Regions from separate parts of the Bacillus cihuensis genome, predicted to be linked through region 3. Evidence: riboswitches for the same ligand, from Rfam matches in the RefSeq annotation. Region 3 holds a riboswitch; each other region holds the start of a gene.
What was found. A riboswitch is a leader RNA that binds a small molecule or an ion and turns the genes downstream of it on or off. The one in region 3 is predicted to bind cobalamin.
Positions count from the first base shown of each region.

Region 1: it holds a riboswitch for cobalamin, as region 3 does, so the genes downstream of both, metE (5-methyltetrahydropteroyltriglutamate--homocysteine S-methyltransferase) here and V179_RS0126380 (hypothetical protein) in region 3, are expected to answer to the same signal.
Region 2: it holds a riboswitch for cobalamin, as region 3 does, so the genes downstream of both, V179_RS0121910 (FecCD family ABC transporter permease) here and V179_RS0126380 (hypothetical protein) in region 3, are expected to answer to the same signal.
Region 4: it holds a riboswitch for cobalamin, as region 3 does, so the genes downstream of both, mmgD (citrate synthase) here and V179_RS0126380 (hypothetical protein) in region 3, are expected to answer to the same signal.

Region 1 is NZ_AYSD01000017.1:136,843-141,635, forward strand. Features, by position in the region: gene metE (5-methyltetrahydropteroyltriglutamate--homocysteine S-methyltransferase) at 1-2,256, opposite strand, end outside; cobalamin riboswitch at 2,415-2,607, opposite strand; SAM riboswitch class I at 2,700-2,810, opposite strand; gene V179_RS0104240 (TetR/AcrR family transcriptional regulator) at 2,887-3,558, opposite strand; gene V179_RS0104245 (hypothetical protein) at 3,702-4,058, shown strand; gene V179_RS0104250 (nucleoside hydrolase) at 4,290-4,793, opposite strand, start outside.
Region 2 is NZ_KI632498.1:5,784-10,576, reverse strand. Features, by position in the region: gene V179_RS0121915 (ABC transporter ATP-binding protein) at 133-1,557, opposite strand; gene V179_RS0121910 (FecCD family ABC transporter permease) at 1,563-2,627, opposite strand; cobalamin riboswitch at 2,786-2,965, opposite strand; gene V179_RS0121905 (hypothetical protein) at 3,199-3,447, opposite strand; gene V179_RS0121900 (hypothetical protein) at 3,489-3,797, opposite strand; tRNA gene V179_RS0121895 (tRNA-Arg) at 3,904-3,977, shown strand.
Region 3 is NZ_KI632502.1:10,137-14,929, reverse strand. Features, by position in the region: gene V179_RS0126390 (hypothetical protein) at 1-63, shown strand, start outside; gene V179_RS0126385 (ABC transporter substrate-binding protein) at 495-1,460, opposite strand; gene V179_RS0126380 (hypothetical protein) at 1,503-2,012, opposite strand; cobalamin riboswitch at 2,199-2,417, opposite strand; gene V179_RS0126370 (AAA family ATPase) at 2,856-3,812, shown strand; gene V179_RS0126365 (DUF58 domain-containing protein) at 3,812-4,793, shown strand, end outside.
Region 4 is NZ_KI632495.1:194,621-199,413, reverse strand. Features, by position in the region: gene prpD (2-methylcitrate dehydratase) at 1-599, opposite strand, end outside; gene mmgD (citrate synthase) at 680-1,810, opposite strand; cobalamin riboswitch at 2,223-2,420, opposite strand; gene V179_RS0106735 (S8 family peptidase) at 2,582-3,562, opposite strand; gene V179_RS0106730 (sensor histidine kinase) at 4,458-4,793, opposite strand, start outside.

The sequences.
Region 1 (4,793 bases), on a different contig from region 3:
CGCTTCAATCATGACTTCTAGTGCTGCTACGGTTTCATTTATTCCACGTGTTTTCAAACCGCAGTCAGGATTGATCCAGAACAATTTTGGATCAAGGACTTGAAGGGCACGATCAATGTTTCTTGTCAATTCTTCAATTTTAGGTACGCGTGGACTATGAATATCATATACACCAAGACCAATACCTTTATCATACGTATTTTCTTCAAAGGCATAAATTAATTCTCCGTGACTTCTTGACGTCTCAATAGAAATAACATCTGCATCGAGCGCTTTAATGGCATCGATAATCTCTTTAAAGTCTGAATAACACATATGAGTATGAATTTGTGTATCGTTTTGTACAGATGTTGTTGCCAGTTTAAATGCATATACGGCAGCGTTCAAATAACTATCCCTGTTTTCACGCTTTAACGGCAGCCCTTCACGAATGGCCGGCTCATCCACTTGAATCATTTTTATACCATTTTTCTCTAGTTCCTCTACTTCTTTTCTTAGCGCAAGCGCGATTTGATTGGTTACTTCGTTACGAGCAATATCGTCGCGTACAAACGACCAGTTTAAAATGGTAATAGGACCTGTTAGCATACCTTTTACAGGTTTGTCTGTTAACGATTGGGCATATACGGTTTCTTCAACTGTCATTGCTTCTTTAAATGACACGTCCCCGTAAATAAGTGGTGGCTTCACGCAGCGGGAGCCGTATGATTGTACCCAACCAAATTTGGTAAATTGAAAGCCTTCTAATTTTTCACCAAAAAATTCAACCATGTCTGTACGTTCGAATTCTCCATGTACAAAAACATCTAGGCCAAGGTCTTCTTGAATTTCAATCCATTTTTTAATTTCCGCTTTTATATATTCTCCATATGCCGCATCCGTGAGCTCGCCTTTACGCCATTTTAAACGCTGTTTTCTTACTTCTTGTGTTTGTGGGAAGCTCCCAATTGTTGTAGTTGGAAGAAGTGGTAATTGGAAAGCCTTCTCCTGAATCCCTTGACGAACGTTAAAGACTGCTTCACGTTCTGCTTGATACGTATGCAAGTTTTGAATGGCTTCTTGGACTTGAATATTGTTTCGAAATGATGATTCATTTAGCGTTTGAACGGCTTCTATACTTGCTGTAATTTCTTTTCCGATCGATTCTTTGCCATTTTGAAGGCCTTTTGTCAGTATCACAATTTCATGTAACTTTTCATCAGCAAAAGAAAGCGCATCTTTTAAGACGTCATTAAGAGTTTCTTCACTTTTTACTGTTACAGGTACATGTAATAAGCTTGATGAAGGCTGGATAATCAGTTGATTTTTTGAAACAATTTCCGTTATCTCTGCAAGAATTGCATCCTTATCATCAAGTCGTGCACGCCAGATGTTACGTCCGTCAATAACTCCAGCAGCAAGTACCTTATCTTCTGGAAAACCGTGTTTTTTCAAGGCAGCCAGGTTTTGACCGCGATCATGTACAAAGTCTAGTCCAATCCCTTGAACAGGTAATGAGACGACATCTTCATAATATTCCACACTATCAAAATACATTTGTAAAATGACCTTTACGTTCGGTGCTGCTTTATGCAATGTTTGATAGACTTCACCTAATAGGGAGAGGTCTTCTTTGGAAATAGTTGTAGATAAAATCGGTTCATCGATTTGCACCCATTCTACCCCTTCTTCTTGCAACTCTCGTAAAATGTCAGCATAAAGTGGGACAAATTGATCAACAACTGCTTTAGTCTCATTCTCTTTATAGCCTTTTGACAGCTTGACAAATGTTACAGGACCTAAGATAACAGGCTTTCCATCAATACCAAGTTGTTGTTTAGCCTCTTTGTAAAATTGAAGTGGGCGATTTTCTACAAGAGTAGGTACTGCTCCGTCCAGCTCTGGAACGATATAATGATAGTTTGTGTTAAACCATTTCGTCATTTCAGATGCAACGGCACCTTTCGTGCCTCGAGCGATATCAAAGTATGTATCAAGCGATACTTTGCCTCCATCGTATTCAAAGCGCTTTGGTACGATCCCAAACATAACGGCCGTATCAAGGACATGGTCATACAAGCTAAAGTCGCCAACTGGGATCAAGTCAATTCCTTGATTCTTTTGCTTTTCGAGATGCTGTAAACGAATCTTCTCAATTTGTTCTAAGAATTCCTTTTTTTCTAGTTTACCTGCCCAAAACTGTTCAAGTGCTTTTTTCCATTCACGATTTTCACCAATTCTAGGATAACCTAAATTCGAGCTTCTGACTTTACTCATTGTTCTGCACACTCCCTGTATGTTTGATTTTTTTATCCTCAACTAAAGAATCTCTCTTTTCTATAAGAAAAGAGAGATTCATACGCACACTTAACTAGAGTTGAGACATTCTAATTTCCCCAACACGTATTCATCACTCTCCCTATATCCCCGTAGAGTACAAGCGCATACAACAGGCAGGTCTCCTGACTTAGGTTCATTGCTTCTTATCCCTTCCCATTTCCATATGAAACAGTGGCTGTTTGATAAGTTGCTCACCTTTACAGTGGCGGGACCGTGACGGATTTTCACCGTTCTTCCCTTTTAAACTGATTCATTCTTTTACACAGTACCTGGTGCATTTTCTATGAAATTTTTATTTTAATCTCTTAACTTACACATTCCAAAACACAAAAAGCCTCCTATTCTTAAAATAGAGAGGCTTTCATCACATGTGGAATCCTCTCTTATTTGCCAAAGCAATAAACTTTGCAGGATTTAGCACCTTTTCAACAAAATTGTTGAATGGTTGCCGGGTTTCATCGGGCCAGTCCCTCCACCACTCTCAATAAGAGTTTTTTAACACTTTATAATATTTTGAATTTAATAGCCATATTATCATGATAAAGGCTTGCTGTCAAAATAATATTTTTAATTTACATGGAAAGACGCCGAATTGCGTATATGATTAAGAATGACTTCGGTTGCTTCATCGACTGTATAGGTCGATCTGTTATTAATGAACATCGTCAGCATCCCTTGCCAGATTAAATAATGGCGTTCTGCCATCTCTTCCGCTTCCCTTTCTTGAATATACCCTTCGTTGATACATTGTTTTAGGGCGATAAATGTTCGCTTGGACTGACTAGATTCGATAAGCATGTGCTTTAAATCATCGTTATTCAGATAGACTACCAAATCTTCCGGAGAATAGTCATAATATTTTTTCATATTAATAGGATGAGTACCTAAATTAGCCGAAAAGACCGCATAGTAGATTTTTGGCGATTCAAAGGAATATTTACAAAAGCATTCCCAAATCAAAAAATATTTTTCAATCGGTGTACTTGCTTTTTCAATATATGTGGGTAGTGCATCCGTATATTTTTTTACAATGCTCATAGAAGCAAAGAAAATGAGATGGGATAAATCTTCAAAATAATTATAGATAGTAGCACTATTATAACCGGCTATATCAGCGATTTTCCTGATCGTAACTTTATCAACCCCTTCTTTTTCGATAATGTCAGCCGTAGCGTTAATAAAGTACGCCATCATGCGGGCAGTTTGCTTTTCCTTGTTTTTGGTTGGTTGTTTTTTCAATCTTTAACACCTCGGATTCACACTGAATAAGTTTGATTTTACCATACTAAAATTCATTCTCACTTCTTCTTTTTCTTGAATTTAGAAGAATTTAAAAGGAATGAAAGAAAAGAAAGGTTCTAATGATATGAGGAGTTGGAAATATGAATTTCAATATGAAAATTGCCAATCTTTTAGCTGATAATCTACATGGATTTATCGAATTTGTTTATAAAAGTCAGGGTAAGAAAAACAGCCTATTTATAAATATGGATAAAGTATATCAAATAAGACTTTTTGTTGAAGAGTATAAGTTCCAAATACTAGCTGATGAACTTCAGAGAATTAATCAGTTTAGCTGGAATGAAAAATATACTCATTTATTAGTTGAGCGATTTAGAAAAGGGATAGACGTTATTGATGAATACGTAGAAAGGAACTACAACGACTTATTTATTTTTACCGCTAGACTTCACACATTAAAGAGTCTTTGCTTATTATTACGAAATGAAGAATCATGATAGAACTTTTCTAACACTTTCTAGCAAATAGATTCCTATTTTTCAATATATTAGTATTCAGAAATAGAATAACGAACCTTGATGGATGAGAAAATCCTTTTATCTGATGGTTTTTTTGTCGGTGCAGTGCACTTTTTGCAACATACAAATCGATATCTTTTTTTATGAGTTGTTTATAATGATACGGATGGTTTGTAGCCTTTGCTCTCAGAGAGCAAAAGCTACGACGTTCTAGTATTTTTTTAGTGCCTCAATCATTAATTTCCAAAAGCCTTCTACATCAAGTTCTAATCCAAACTTCGCATTCACTTTTCTACCTGTGACCCCATGTAGATCAATCAACGTGGTTCCTGCGGTAAACTCGCCTTTCGTTTCTACGGTAATATTCACATCTTTCAGCTTAAACAATTCTGGTGCCACACAATATGCGACCGTTAATACATCGTGTACCGGCGCCCCATCAAAATCGAACATCTCTTTATATGTGGATGCAAAAAACACTAATAATTCGCCAACGATTTTTGCAACATTATTATCAATTTGATTCACTTGATCGATAACTTCTGTTGTGGCCAAGGCTTGATGTGTGATATCTAATCCCATCACAACAATTGGAATCCCACTATCAAATACTTTTTTTGCGGCTTCTGGATCTGCCCAAATATTAAATTCAGCCGTTGGCGTCCAGTTGCCAAAGGTTCCACCACCCATAAGAACGATTTCTTCAATATTGTT
Region 2 (4,793 bases), on a different contig from region 3:
TATTTATCAGGTATACTGATTTTATTGAGAAGGCATCCAATATTCCAGCTCCGCACCGCCACCATTGTGATTAGGCGAGTGTAGCGTGCTTAATCATATATCCTTCATGGTAAATCATGGCGTTTTTACGCCCTATTCGTTTTGTATGGCAAGCAGTATGCATTCATACACACCAGAGCTAACTAGCTTACGTAATGATTCCATAGATTCACCATGCCGAATGTCTGTACCCCGTTGCGAAGCAGCAATTAAGATGCTGTCCTCCGTCATTGTTTCTTCTCCATACCCGTATAACGCCTTCACCTTTGCTTCCGTTGCAGTTACAAGGCATTGAATAAATGCTTCTTCCGTTAAACACCCATTTACAAATACCCATGTATGGATGTTTGATCCTATCACTTTTTCAGACTGAACGACATGATGTGGATTATGGATATTCCTTTTTCCAGCCGTTACCACGATAAAAATTGAAATATTATCTCCTTGATAGAATCTGACCGCTACTGTTTTCAGATCAACATTTGTTATCATCCCTATCGTCTCACTTCGATTAAATCCATGAGCTGACAAGTACTCAATCATTTCCTTTTGAGGATCTGAGCAATCAAAGGTACGCTTGTTATGACAATTCACAAATGTTTGGTACCAGCCATTCCCAATCTCTGTCATTCCTAATGATATCGTCTTAAGCGGGATCGGTGATTTCAATGCAAGCCAATCATCTTTCTTTTCTATATATTGCTCGTTAATTACTAAAGTTTCTTGCTCTTTTGCAAGATGAGCTGGAACAATGAATAATTGTGATTTAGGAACATTGGGATGTGGGTAATTTTCAATGTCTGTTTGGTATACTGCTTGAACGCGTTCTCGTTTTAACACTTCATTCGGTTTATCATTGATTTGAATTTGTCCTTTATCCAAAAGTAGCAGTCTATCACAGTAAAGACTAGCAAGATTTAAATCATGAAAAATAGAAACAACAGTCAGATCTCTTTCCTTTGTCCAACTTTTCATCAAGTCGAGTAACTCTTTCTGATAGGAAAGATCCAAATGATTTGTCGGCTCATCCAAGAAGAGAATTTCCGGTTCTTGTGCCAATGACTGTGCAAGCAAGACACGCTGTCTCTCACCACCAGAAAGCTGGTCAAATGGTAGATGTTGAAACGGAGTAGTACCCGTCTGTTTCATAACTCTTTGGACCACTTCTTCATCTTCCTTTGACCAACTCTGTAGTAAACCCTTTTGATGCGCATATCTGCCAAGCGAGACTGTTTCTTTTACCGTATAGGAAAAAGCCTGTGTAGAGTGCTGTGGCAAGACAGCACTTACTCTAGCCAGTTCCTTCGTACGGTACTCCTGCAGCCGTTTTCCTTTAAGCAAGATCTCACCACTATGATAAGGTAAAATGCCACTCATCATTTGAAGCAGCGTAGTTTTTCCACTGCCATTCGGTCCGAGAATTCCAAACAATTCTCCTCGAGCAACCTCGAATGAAAGATTTTTCAAAACAGGCATATTCTTGGTATACCCACCTATCAATTCAGTAACAGTTAGCATATTTATCACCTTCGTTCTTCTATCCTGCGCCGTTTTAATAAAATTATAGCAAAGACGGGGGCACCAATTAATGCGGTAATAACGCCAATTGGTAATTCAGCTGGGGAAATAATAACCCTTGACACAAGATCCGCCAAAATTAAGAATCCCGCCCCAATAATCATCGACAACGGCAATAAATGCTTATGATCTGGACTAACAAGTCGTCTCGTGAAATGTGGAATCACTAAGCCAACAAAGCCTATTGTCCCTGAAACGGCTACAGCAGCCCCGGTTAACAGCGAACCTGCAATCAAAATCATTAGCTTTCTTTGTTTCACGTTCACACCCAAATGCTGGGCACGCTCTTCTCCAAAGGATAAAGCATTCAGTTCACGAGCATTCAGCATAAGGATCACAGTTCCAACGATAAAAAATGGCAGAATAATCCCCACATAACTCCATCCTCGCATTGATACGCTTCCTAATAGCCAGCCAATAATCTGACGTAATTCTTCTCCAGTCAAGGCAATCATTAAGGAAATAAACGCACCTAAAAACGAACTAAAAATAATCCCTGTTAAAATAATTGTCTCTACCTTTATCGAGCGATCCATTTTCTGTGCAAACAACAACACAGAGAAAATCGTCAAGAATGAAAACAAGACACTTAATAACGGTAAAGTAAATAAGCCAATAACAGGTAGAGAAAGCCCAAAGAAAATCGTTACAACTGCTCCTACTGAAGCCCCAGAAGAGACACCGAGTGTATAAGGATCGGCTAACGGATTTCGCAAAAGCCCTTGAAACGCTGCACCAGAAATGGCAAGGGATGCGCCTACTAAACCGGCCAACACAACACGCGGCAAACGTATTTTCATTACAATATTTGTGAACATCACATTCGCTTCAGTTGAAAGTGGTAATTGGAACACTTCCTTGCCAATAATTTGGAAAAGCTCCGAAACAGGGACTGATACCGAACCTACTGAAATTCCAACAATCATTGAAAAAGCAAGAAATGCAAATGCAAGTATATAAGCTAATTGTTTACCATTTTGTAAATTTTTTTGCTTTAATGAATTTCGCAAATTCTACTAGTCCCCTATCATACGTTTTTACAGGGAATAATTAAAAGGTCAGCCTCCACTATTTTTTCAGGAAGGCTGACCCTTATGAGTCAATCGTCTATAGTATGAACAGATATTCCCGTACGTCTGCCACACACCTTCCTATCCACGTAGGTAAATTTGGTGCACAAATACAGGCAGGTTTCCTGGCTTATGGTCTACACTTACAGCACCTTCCCATATTTTCATACAGTGGCTATCTACTGCTCGCTCGCATTTACAGTGGCGGGACCGCGTTGGATTTTCACCAACTGCCCTTTTAAGTCTTAGAAAAAGACACCTATTTCGTTTTTGTATTTTGTTTCTATCCATCTATTATACACAATTGAACGCGATAATTAGTCAGAAAATTATTACATAATGAGTCAACAGACAATCTTTTTTATCCCCTGTCACAACAACTCTTTACTTTTTTCTTTGCTCTGATTCTAAGTACTTTATTAGCTCTTCGTCATTATTGGTTCGCAACACTTCTTGTGTATAGTCAAAAATAATATAGATGGGGATGCTCTCTATTTTCAATTCAGGATATTCAGACGATAATTCTATCAGTCACTATCGTGCGAATTGGGCTCAAATCATACTTATGTTCAGCAAAATTAATAGGACTGACATCTGATTTTCCAAGGATAGTTATTGCGCTATTTTCATGTTCTCTCGGCAATAATACCTGATCAGAAACGAGCTGTTTAATGTCCAGTTTAATGGAATATGTCGTCTCTTTCCCAGCCAGCCACTTTGCATGGATAAGATAAGATTTATAACCAACCCCATTTTCCAAGGTATACTCTCTGAAACTGACTGTATTCCACCCCTCCGTTCTTATAAAATCCTCTCCATCTCCAAAATTGCAATCTCTGAAATGCAGAAACCTTCCGGCTCTTCAACAAATTCAACTGTAAGTTTTGTTCGTGGGTTAACCTTCGTAATAGGATCTTCTTTCTGGCTTTTCACAATTACGGTCCCATCCATTTTAAAACTGCGAACCTGATAAGCAATCCTATCTCCATCCACTGTTGCTAGTAACTCTGTAGGTTTATGAAGTTTCTTTGTTTTGGCTTTATCCAGGATATATAATGAGAGAGCGCCCCTAAACACAAGAACAACTATTAAAAAAATACTTTTTTTCATTAGATCCCCCTATTTATTTTAAAGTGGGCCTAATTTTCTTTAGCGCATAAATCTTGAAAATTTTTCTTATAACAACTATAATATATCAGTCACACTCTTTTCATATGTCCCAGTAGCTCAGCAGGATAGAGCGACAGCCTCCTAAGCTGTAGGTCGTAGGTTCGACTCCTATCTGGGACGCTAAGTAGAAACAGCCAAAACCTTGATATTATAAGGTTTTGGCTGTTTTATTTTATAGTACAGTTCAACACATTTTATATGATACAGCTGTTTTGCCGAAAATCTGCCGAAAACTAATTATGAAGCTGCCCCTTCAAAGGGCATATTTCTTCAATTCCACTCACATGCCCCACCGTCCCTATCCCGGTCTAAATCATAAGGACCTTTATCTGGCCCCCGTTGGCTTCATAAAACAGCTGGGCATCTTCCTTGTTGTCAAAGTTCGAACAATCATAATCCTATGTTGCGTAGGAATTGGGGTTTCCTTTCCTTCCTCTTCGCATCCTGAACTCGTCGGTTCTGCCTCATAACTATTAAGAAGAGTACATATCCACATTCCAAGAAGAGCTATACTAATAATGCTCAGAATCCAAGGAAAGGATTTACGCCAAATACCAGGCTCGAAAACTTCGTTGTTTCTTCTCTTAAACATATTCAAAGTCTACTTTCACGTTTACTAATAATCCATTTATCACAACGAAAAGAACGATTGTTTTATTAAACAATCGCACTCGATAGTAAATTTCAATAAATTCAAGTTTATTCTGTCGACCACTGTTATAATTCAGTGAATTACATCATGCCGCCCGTAAGGTGAGAGTGTGTAATTTCTTTAATGACGTATGCGAAATGTGCGGTATTTCAAGGACTTTAACACATTCAATATATATTATTTTTGTTTACCGGTAAAGAGATACGAGATAATGAAAAAGAGGCTCCTCAAAAGTTTACTCAACTATGAGAAGCCTCTATTAAAAATCCTCTATGTTAGCAAAA
Region 3 (4,793 bases):
TCAAAGGAAATTCTTGAACGTAACAAAGAAAAAATTCGGAAATGGTTTGCGCGTTGGAGGTAGAATGATGTGGTTGATGAGTCATGTTTCATAACAAGTAAAACATCCATGAGCGCCTGCACTAAAGCCCAACGATGAAAAAGTATCAGGTTTTATAAACTGTATCACCTTATGAAGATGGCGGTACGGAGCTGATTTTACGAAGAACCGCCTCATGTCCATCATACAAAAAAGAGATTGTTTGATAACGAAAAGGTCAGGACACATCTACTATATATTGTTTAGAAGACGGTTAAATGTCATGGTAAAGTGAAACTACAATCAGTGGGAGGCTTCATACCCCACTGATTGTTAGTTGAACCATTCGGGCATTAACGGTATATAGAGTGTGAGGTCTGACCCTTTTGGGTTCTTTTCTGTACAAGAAACTTTCCGAGGTTGCTGGGCTATGCCTAAGAATAGGGAGAGCCCACGCCACAGTATGAAGTTTCGGTTTATTTAAAAAGTTCAGGATAGACGGTTTTGGCAACAAGTTCGACAGCTTCGCCTATGCGTGGTCCTGGGCGGGACATCACGTCTTCATTTAAGTAGTATACTTTGTCCTCTTTAACGGCTGTAAGTTGGTCCCAACCTGTACGGGTCTTAATTTCTTGCTCAGGGTTTTCAATAAAACCAGCAGTCGTTGTGATGACATCAGGATTACGCTTAATGATTTCTTCCTCAGAAACTTTGATCCAACCTTCTTGATCCTCAAAGATGTTGGTTACCCCTGCTTTTGCTAAGATTTCTTGTTGAAATGTCTTCTTGCCAGGTGTATAGATTTCTGGAGCAGGGCTTATTTCTAAATAGACACTTTTCTTTTCATTTACAGTGTCCGTTTTATCAACCACAGCTGCAATTTGGTTTTTAATTGCATCGACGATTTCAGCGCCTTTCTCCTTAACGCCCATTACTTCTGCAATTTGCTGAATGTCACCGTAAACATCTTCAAATGTAGCAGCAGATGCAATGACAAAGATTGGGATTCCAGCGTCTTTCAGTGGCTGTAAGGTAGCCTCGTCACCAATCGTATAGGCGATAATGACATCGGGATTTAATGCAATTATTTTCTCTGCATTAATATTCATTGAATCAGAAACTGATTCAATGTCGGCTGCCTTTTCTGGATAGTTATCAACATCTGTGACCCCGACTATTTTTTCACCTGCACCTAGAGCAAAGAGAATTTCTGTATTACTTGGCTGAAGGGAGATAACTTTTTCAGGGACTTTATCAAAGGTGATTTTGTTGCCAAGATCGTCAGTTACTGAATATGGCTGGTCCTTTTCTTGTTTAACTTCACTTGCAGGGGCATCATCCTTATTTGGTGCTGATTGATTATTATTCCCACACCCAGCAAGTACTAAAGTAAATGAAAGCATTAGGGCAAGTAGCCAATTGTTCGATATGAATTGTTTCATTGTGTTCTCCTCATTTCTTATTCCAATTATTGAGTGGATGCATTATTTTTTCGTCGATTTAATGTCATAACATATACTCTCGTGAGGGATTTCATCGACGCCAAGTTGTTTATTGACATAGACGGCCATAACGAATAAAACGTTCGCTAATAAGTGAGTATAATCGAACAAGATTTTAGGAACTTCTCTTTCAAGACTCACTTTATGAAGCGCTCGCACCGATTTCTTGGCTTCGCTGCGGCAAGTATGTAAAATGCAAGCTCCAGGAGTTCCTTGTGGCAAAACGAAGGTGCTGATTGCGTCTTTTACCTCTATTGAATAAAAATCATACATGCTACTCAAGTGATCTAAGTCTTCTTGTGTAATGCCTAAACGTCCGCGTACTGAGCCATTTAGGTTATACCCCATGTCGAGTAAATACATTAAATCTTTGTGTACAACAGGGACATCCTTTGTAAATGCACATGCTAAGCCGATTCGTGATGTCAAAGAGTCAGTCCTGATTTCAAAGTCCACTGTTGAAGCTGATTCGCGCATGTATGGATAACACATAAAACGGAAATCTTTTTTTGCCAAATATAATCCCCCTTATCTGCTAAATAGAGTGAATCCCCCTTTGGATCGCTTCCTATAACAAAAAAAACCGACCAAGAAAATTGGGCGGCACACCATCATGCATATCCAGTTGGAAAGAAAAGATGAGAGTTTGCCGTACAATCCTCTTATCTTCCGAAGAGTATAATACGCTGGAAAGAAGGCAGGTCTCCTGGCTTGTGCTTCATTTTACTTTAAGAACCTTCCCATTAACATCACAGAATGTTGCACTTTGCTCGATTCCGTTAAATAAACAGTGGTTTATCCTTATTTCATGGCACTCACAGTTGCGGAAACAGCTTCGGTTCTTCACCGAATTCCCTATTAAGCTGAAAGTTCAGCACCCTTTTTCTGCAAGATTATATTCACTTATCAGTAGTTTACCATATAATTCTGATAAAAAACTTATACTTTCACTAGATATATTTAGTTTATTTTTAACATTCGAATAACTACTTGTTTAATAAAAGATCCAATGTTTTAATTGTGGATTCAAGTTGATAAAAACTTTTTGGTACGAAATCTACAGGCTTATGATTTCGATATCGGATAGTAAGTTTTCATACATGCGTGGAATAGAGTACTTTAGAATTTTATCTAACCATATTAATCTCTGTTAATAGCCTGAATCTTTTAAGTAACTCAATTATGTAAAGATTGTAAATATACTGGAAAAAGAAGGGGTTTCGAGAAAGTTGTCGAACTTAGTTTCAAGAAATGGTTTATATCAAATAAGAACAGGTAAGAAATTTTTCGGTTTTTTTGAAAAAATGATAAGGAATGGTTTACAGGAGGTAAGAAATGACATATGAAGGAAAGCACCCAAAATTGAATGAAGTAATCCATAATATTGAGAAGGTTATTATTGGGAAAAGAGATATAGCAGAATTAAGTGTAGTAGCCCTACTGGCGGGTGGGCATGTTTTGTTGGAAGATGTTCCGGGTGTTGGCAAAACAATGATGGTTCGTGCGCTGGCAAAGTCAATCAGTGCAGATTTTAAACGTATTCAATTCACACCTGACTTGTTGCCATCTGATGTAACAGGCGTTTCCATTTATAATCCAAAGGAACAAGAATTTGTTTTCCGACCTGGGCCAATAATGGGAAATATTATCCTCGCTGATGAGATTAATCGAACATCTCCAAAAACTCAATCTGCTTTATTAGAAGGGATGGAAGAGGCTAGTGTGACGATTGACGGTGTAACAAGGGTGTTGGAGCAGCCGTTCTTTGTCATGGCGACGCAAAATCCTATTGAATATGAAGGAACCTATCCGCTACCTGAAGCTCAATTGGATCGTTTTTTATTAAAGATGAAAATGGGATACCCTGATATATATGAAGAAATGGAAGTTCTTAATCGGGCCCGCTTAGTACCGCCGATTGAGAATCTTGCGCCAGTGATGTCATTGGTTGAACTGCGCGGTTTGCAGCAAGAGGCAAAGTCCATCATTGTCGATGATACGATTAAACATTATATTGTTGAAATGACACAAAGAACACGTAATCATCGTAGTGTGTACCTAGGTGCAAGTCCTCGTGGATCAATAGCCTTAATGAAAGCATCTCAAAGCTATGCACTATTATGTAACAGAGATTATGTGTTGCCGGATGATGTTCAATATCTTGCCCCGTTTGTGTTATCGCATCGTCTCATCTTGAAATCTGAAGCGAAGTACGAGGGGATTACAGCTGAGCAAGTGGTTGCTGAGATTATTGAAAATAATCCAGTGCCAGTAAAAAGGGCCGTGAATTAATGATGCAATTATTAGTGGAGAAAATAAGACCTTATGTAAAGGTCATTATGCTCATTTGTTTAGTGTTCTTTGCATTTGTGTTTGCGATGTTTCAAGGAGGCTTCCTAAGTTGGTTTTTACTCTTTACGTTTCTGCCTTTTGCCCTTTGTTCGATCGGTGTCTTTTTCTATCCGATACACAAGTTCACAGTAACAAGATCATTAGATAAAACGGAGTTTAGAGCAGGGGAAACGATTGAAGTAAGAATTGAAATTTCACGAAAAGACCGCTTTCCGCTTTTATTTCTTTTGATAGAAGAAGAGCTTGATGGCAGATTAGGTAAAAGCGCTTCGATGAAGAAAGTAATTATTTTTCCTTGGTTTCGGAAATCATTTTCACTTAGGATGAAGCTTCATAATCTACCAAGGGGAGACCATAGCTTATCGGGGATTCGTCTGAAAACTGGAGATATCATTGGGTTATTCGACAAGGAAGCCAAGTATGACCTTCCAAAAAAAATTCTAGTCTGGCCTGCTTACTATGATTTGGCGTATAAGCAATTGGAGAATTTCTTTGATCGTGGCGAAGTAGGGTCTGTAAAAAAGATGCAGCGCGAGTATTCCATTGTCAGTGGAGTTCGAGAATACCAACCGGGCGACCAAATGTCTTGGATTAATTGGAAAGCTACGGCCAATAAGAATGCCATCATGACCAAGGAATTTGATGAGCAGAAAAATCATGATGTGTATATCATTTTAGACGAAGAATCCTCACAATCCTTTGAAGATTTGGTTGTATTTGCTGCCTCATTCGCGCATGCCTTACTGAAGAAAGGGGTACTTGTTGGATATGCAGGTTCAGCGATGCATGAAGCGCCCCTAGCAGTCCGTGGCGGAGATGGCCAGAGGCAAAGGATATTTTATCGACTTGCTAAAACAGAAGCAGATGAAAAAGGAAGCTTGCTTTCTTTGTTGGGGTTACATCAAACTATATTTACGCAAA
Region 4 (4,793 bases), on a different contig from region 3:
TTAGATAATGCAGCAATAATTTCTTCTCTAGTTCCACCTAGTGCTTTTGTAACGACCGCAGTTGTCGCTATTTTTACAAATAAAACGTGGTCTAGTCCAACCCGATTTAAACTATTTTCTAATGCTAATACTCCTTGAATCTCATGTGCTTTAATCATCATTTCAAGAACATCTTTCACAGTTAATGCTTCTCTTCCTTCAGCAATATTCACACGACTTAAGTAATCAGTTATTGCTAAAATACCTCCCAAGTTATCAGATGGATGTCCCCATTCTGCAGCTAACCATGTATCGTTATAGTCTAACCAACGAATCATGCAGCCAATATTAAACGCACCTTTAACTGGGTCTAGCACATATGAAGTACCTGGAATACGAGTACCATTTGGAACAATTGTACCAGGAACTACTGGTCCTAATAATTTCGTGCATTCTGGATATCGAAGTGCTAAAATACCACAGCCAATTGTATCAAGTAGAACATAACGAGCCGTTTCATATGCCTCTGTGCTAGTAATCTCTTTGTTTAATACGTAATCTGCAATGTCTGCTAATAACACATCTGTTTGCGTTCGATCAATTCCGTTTATTTTCAGCATTTTTTCATTCCCTTTCTATTATAATTCGTTTATTAATTGGATGGACGTCTTTCACAACGTCCATCCAGCGAGCTAATATCTTACGGTTTTGATAAAACATTGGGGTTATGACGCTCGCCAATATAATTGACACGAGGTCGGAAAAGTCGATTGTTTGCATGTTGTTCAACCACATGAGCACATAAACCTACTGTTCTAGCACTAAAGAAAATCGGTGTATATATTTCAATTGGAAGTCCTAGCATATAGTAAACAGGAGCTGCATAGTAATCTAAATTTGGATAAAGCCCTTTTTCTCTCTCCATAACAACTTCACCAGCTTCACACATTTTATAAAGTAAGTCGTCACCCTTAGAATCACAAAGCTGTTTTAATGCTTTTTTCATGATGAGTGCTCTAGGATCCATCTTCTTCATATAAACGCGATGACCAAATCCCATGATCTTTTCTTTACTGGCTAATTTCTGTTTAAGTAACTGCTTAAACTTTTCAACTGAACCAGCTTCTAAAAGCATGTACATAACAGCTTCATTTGCTCCTCCATGTAAACTACCTTTTAATGAAGCTACAGCTCCTGTTAAGGCACCATACAAATCAGATTGTGTCGAGGCGATAACTCTAGCTGTAAAAGTAGAATTCGGCATCTCATGTTCGCTATATAATAATAAAGATTGGTCAAATATTTTTTCCTCAATTGCAGATGGTACTTTTCCGGTAATCATGTAATAGAAATTGGCACTATATGATAAATCTTTTTTCGGAGGTACAACTTCTTGTTTATTAAGTACTCTGTAACTATTTGCTACGATATTAGGTACTTTCCCCAATAAAGTGTAGGCGCGTTTCTTATTTACTGTTAATGAACGATCATTAATTTGAGCATCATATCCGGCTAATGCAGAAATACCCGTTCTTAGTCCATCCATTGGATGTGTTTTCTCTGGTAATAGTTTTAATATCTTCAGAATATCTTCGGGAACATCATATTCATCCTTCAAAGTTTGTTCTTGTATTCGTTTTTCTTCTGATGATGGAAATCTTTCGTGAAGTAGTAAAAATACGATATCTAAATAATCGTTATTTTCTGATAACTTAATAAGATCATATCCTTGTATGACAATCTCACTATGAATTGTATCTAGGAAAGACAGTTTTGTTTCAGCTGCAATAACTCCATCCAGTCCAGGGGAATAATTTACTTGTCTAGTCATTTTTACTCCTCCAATTCAAATAGTCTTGATACAAGTTCTTGAAAGTATTATCAAAATTATGCAAAAGCAACTTCTTCTCTTCATCGTCTATTCTTTGTAATTCTATTTCATATTTTATTTTGTATGACTATCTTGTCGTGTTGGATCTCTTACAAACTAGATTGTTTAATATTACAGACTTAAAGCAATTGTTGTAATAGCCTTCTGTACTCTATAGCCCCCTTTTAATTTTTGCGAACTATCTTAAATAGCAACAAACAATACCGATTTATATTTTTCATTGGTGCTTTTAGTCTTAATAATTGATTGGAACAGGAACTAAACACAAAAAAACAACTTCTAATAAGTTGTTCATTCACTAAAAAATTTTATTGCTATCTCATCCACGACTATCCCTAGCCTTTCAGGGACTTAGTACTCTATTAATTAGGAAGGACTACCGGCTCATGATAATTGATTTTCGAATCTTCCCATTTTTATTGTCCAAGAACAGAGGCATTTTTCGGTGCGCTCTCAATTACAAAAGACGGTAGTTGCGGGACTCAAATCAACTTCCCTTTTAAGTAGATATAAAAAGTTCTTTATTCACACCTATTAATTAGCTTATTCAATTTTAAATATAACAAAATATTCAAAATATTGCAATTTTTTATTTTTTAATTTTCCCAATTAGAAGTTGTGAATTGATCACAATCTTTTCCTAGACACGCTCTGACCAAGGGGTATCTCCTTATATGCAAACTTTTTCCTTTAGATAATTTAATTATGATGTTAATTTTCTATGTGTAAGTTAAACCCTTTTAACAGTTCTTTTATTTTTTCTACCTTCCGGTGATTTAGTTTTAGCATTCCATGTCCTTCTTGAGTCTCTGGATTTCCTAGTGGAACTGTCTGTTTTAAGAGTTCATTATATACTTCTAACTCTGTTAATCTATGCCCAAGAATTGTTTCAAACTTGTCTATTAATAGATCAACAGCCCCTGACACATGTGGAGCGGCCATAGATGTACCAGATAATACGGCAAATTGGTTACCAGGAAAGGTTGATACAACTTGCTCCCCTGGGGCTACTAAATCCACTTCACCATTAGAATTACTAAATCTGGATATGCGTCCGCGCTGGTTAATCGAACCTACAGCTACAACTTCCGGATAAGCAGCTGGATAACTGTACTCAATTGTATCGGCAATTCCATCCCCATCATTTCCTGCAGCACACACGACCATTATATTTGCTTGAACTGCGTTTCTAATCGATGAATGTAAGGATGGATCATCATTTGATCCCCCTAATGACATAGAGATAACCCGTACTTTTTCACCTTTTGGGCCAGTCCAATTGATAGCGTAATCAATAGCTGATGAAATGTTGTCTGTAGTTCCTTCTCCTAATCCATTTAAAGCCTTAAGTACTAACAATTTCGCTTTAGGCGCTGCACCAACTACTCCAAAACCATTTTTTGCTGCTGCAATAATTCCGCAGACATGTGTCCCATGTCCGTTATTATCGGCAAAATTAATAGGATTACTATTATTATCATCTGTGAAATTATACCCTCCAATAATTTGATTAATTAAATCAGGGTGATCTGGCTGGCATCCCGTATCAATTACAGCCACTACAATGTTCTCTCCTTTATAACCTTCCCTCCAAATTGAGCGTGCGCGAATCATTCTTATCCCTCGTGGAACTTCCACAGTGTTTTCTTTAACACCTTCAACACGGAACGGTATTAGTTGAACATTAGGCAATACGTTCCTCTCCCTTCAAATTAACCCTAATTGGGAAGTAGCAACTCCTTTTTTAAGGACAGATGTGGAGTATCACACTTATAACCCGTTTAGGTTAGCTAAATTAGCATTTCTTTATTCTATGTACGGGGATAAGCATTCGCTATAAACCTTTGTATCATTTGAACTTATAGTTTACTAGGGAACTACCTTACTTTTATCGATTTTAAAAAACTATAATAACAGCTTTCCTACATACCGACAAATTGAAATAATTACATTCAGATGGGTTATGTTATTCCCCCCTGACCCATTCAACCAGAAATAAGGAGCTGTAAAAAAGCTCCTATTGTGAAGTGATCCCCTCGTATCAAAAGGTCCACTAATTATTCTTAATGCATCATATTTATAACCGGAGCCGGACTAGAACCGCGATACCCATGGAGTTCAAATCCCGTCTAGTACCAATTCACCCTTTCATTTTAGATCGCCGCCTAATCTTTATTATCTTTTTAATGGAAAATCTTTTTAATTTAGAAAATCGAATTTCAAAAGTCCAATTGTTTATCCAAAGTGATATTCCTGTTTCAAGGATAATAAATAAAAGAAAACATGATATAACTATCCAAACAATCTTAGTTAATGTAATCATCCCCCTTTACTCTTTACTATTCAATTTGTTGAGTATATATAACTCAATATGTTATGGCAATTAGCATAGCGGTGAGAGTGGAAATCTGTTCTACTTGCGAAAGAAAAGATAATTAGACCTTTTCGCAAACACAAAACCTAAGAAGACTCTGTCTTAAGCTATAAGTTTATACTGTCGTTTACCCTTGTAATAAATAAAGTTATACTTTTACGGAACATAAAAAAGCACCCATTCAGGTGCTTTCCTATAATTTATACGATTAACTCAGTGAGTATAAAAGTCACTGAATATATATTGAGGTAATATTATTTGAAAATGTGTCCCATTAGGACTGCTATCGACTATTTTTATATCTCCACGATGCTCAAAAATGATTTTCTTTATAAAAGGTAACCCTAGACCTAATCCATCTTTTTTAAAAGAGATAAAGGGATCAAAAATGGCTTCCCAATTTTCTAAAGGTACACCTTTTCCAGTATCAACAATATCGATAATGATTCTATCACCCTCAACAAGAGTAGTCACAACGATTTTTTTTACTTTTCTATCCTGTGGTATAGCTTCCAAACTATTTTTAATTAAATTCACAAACACTTGTTT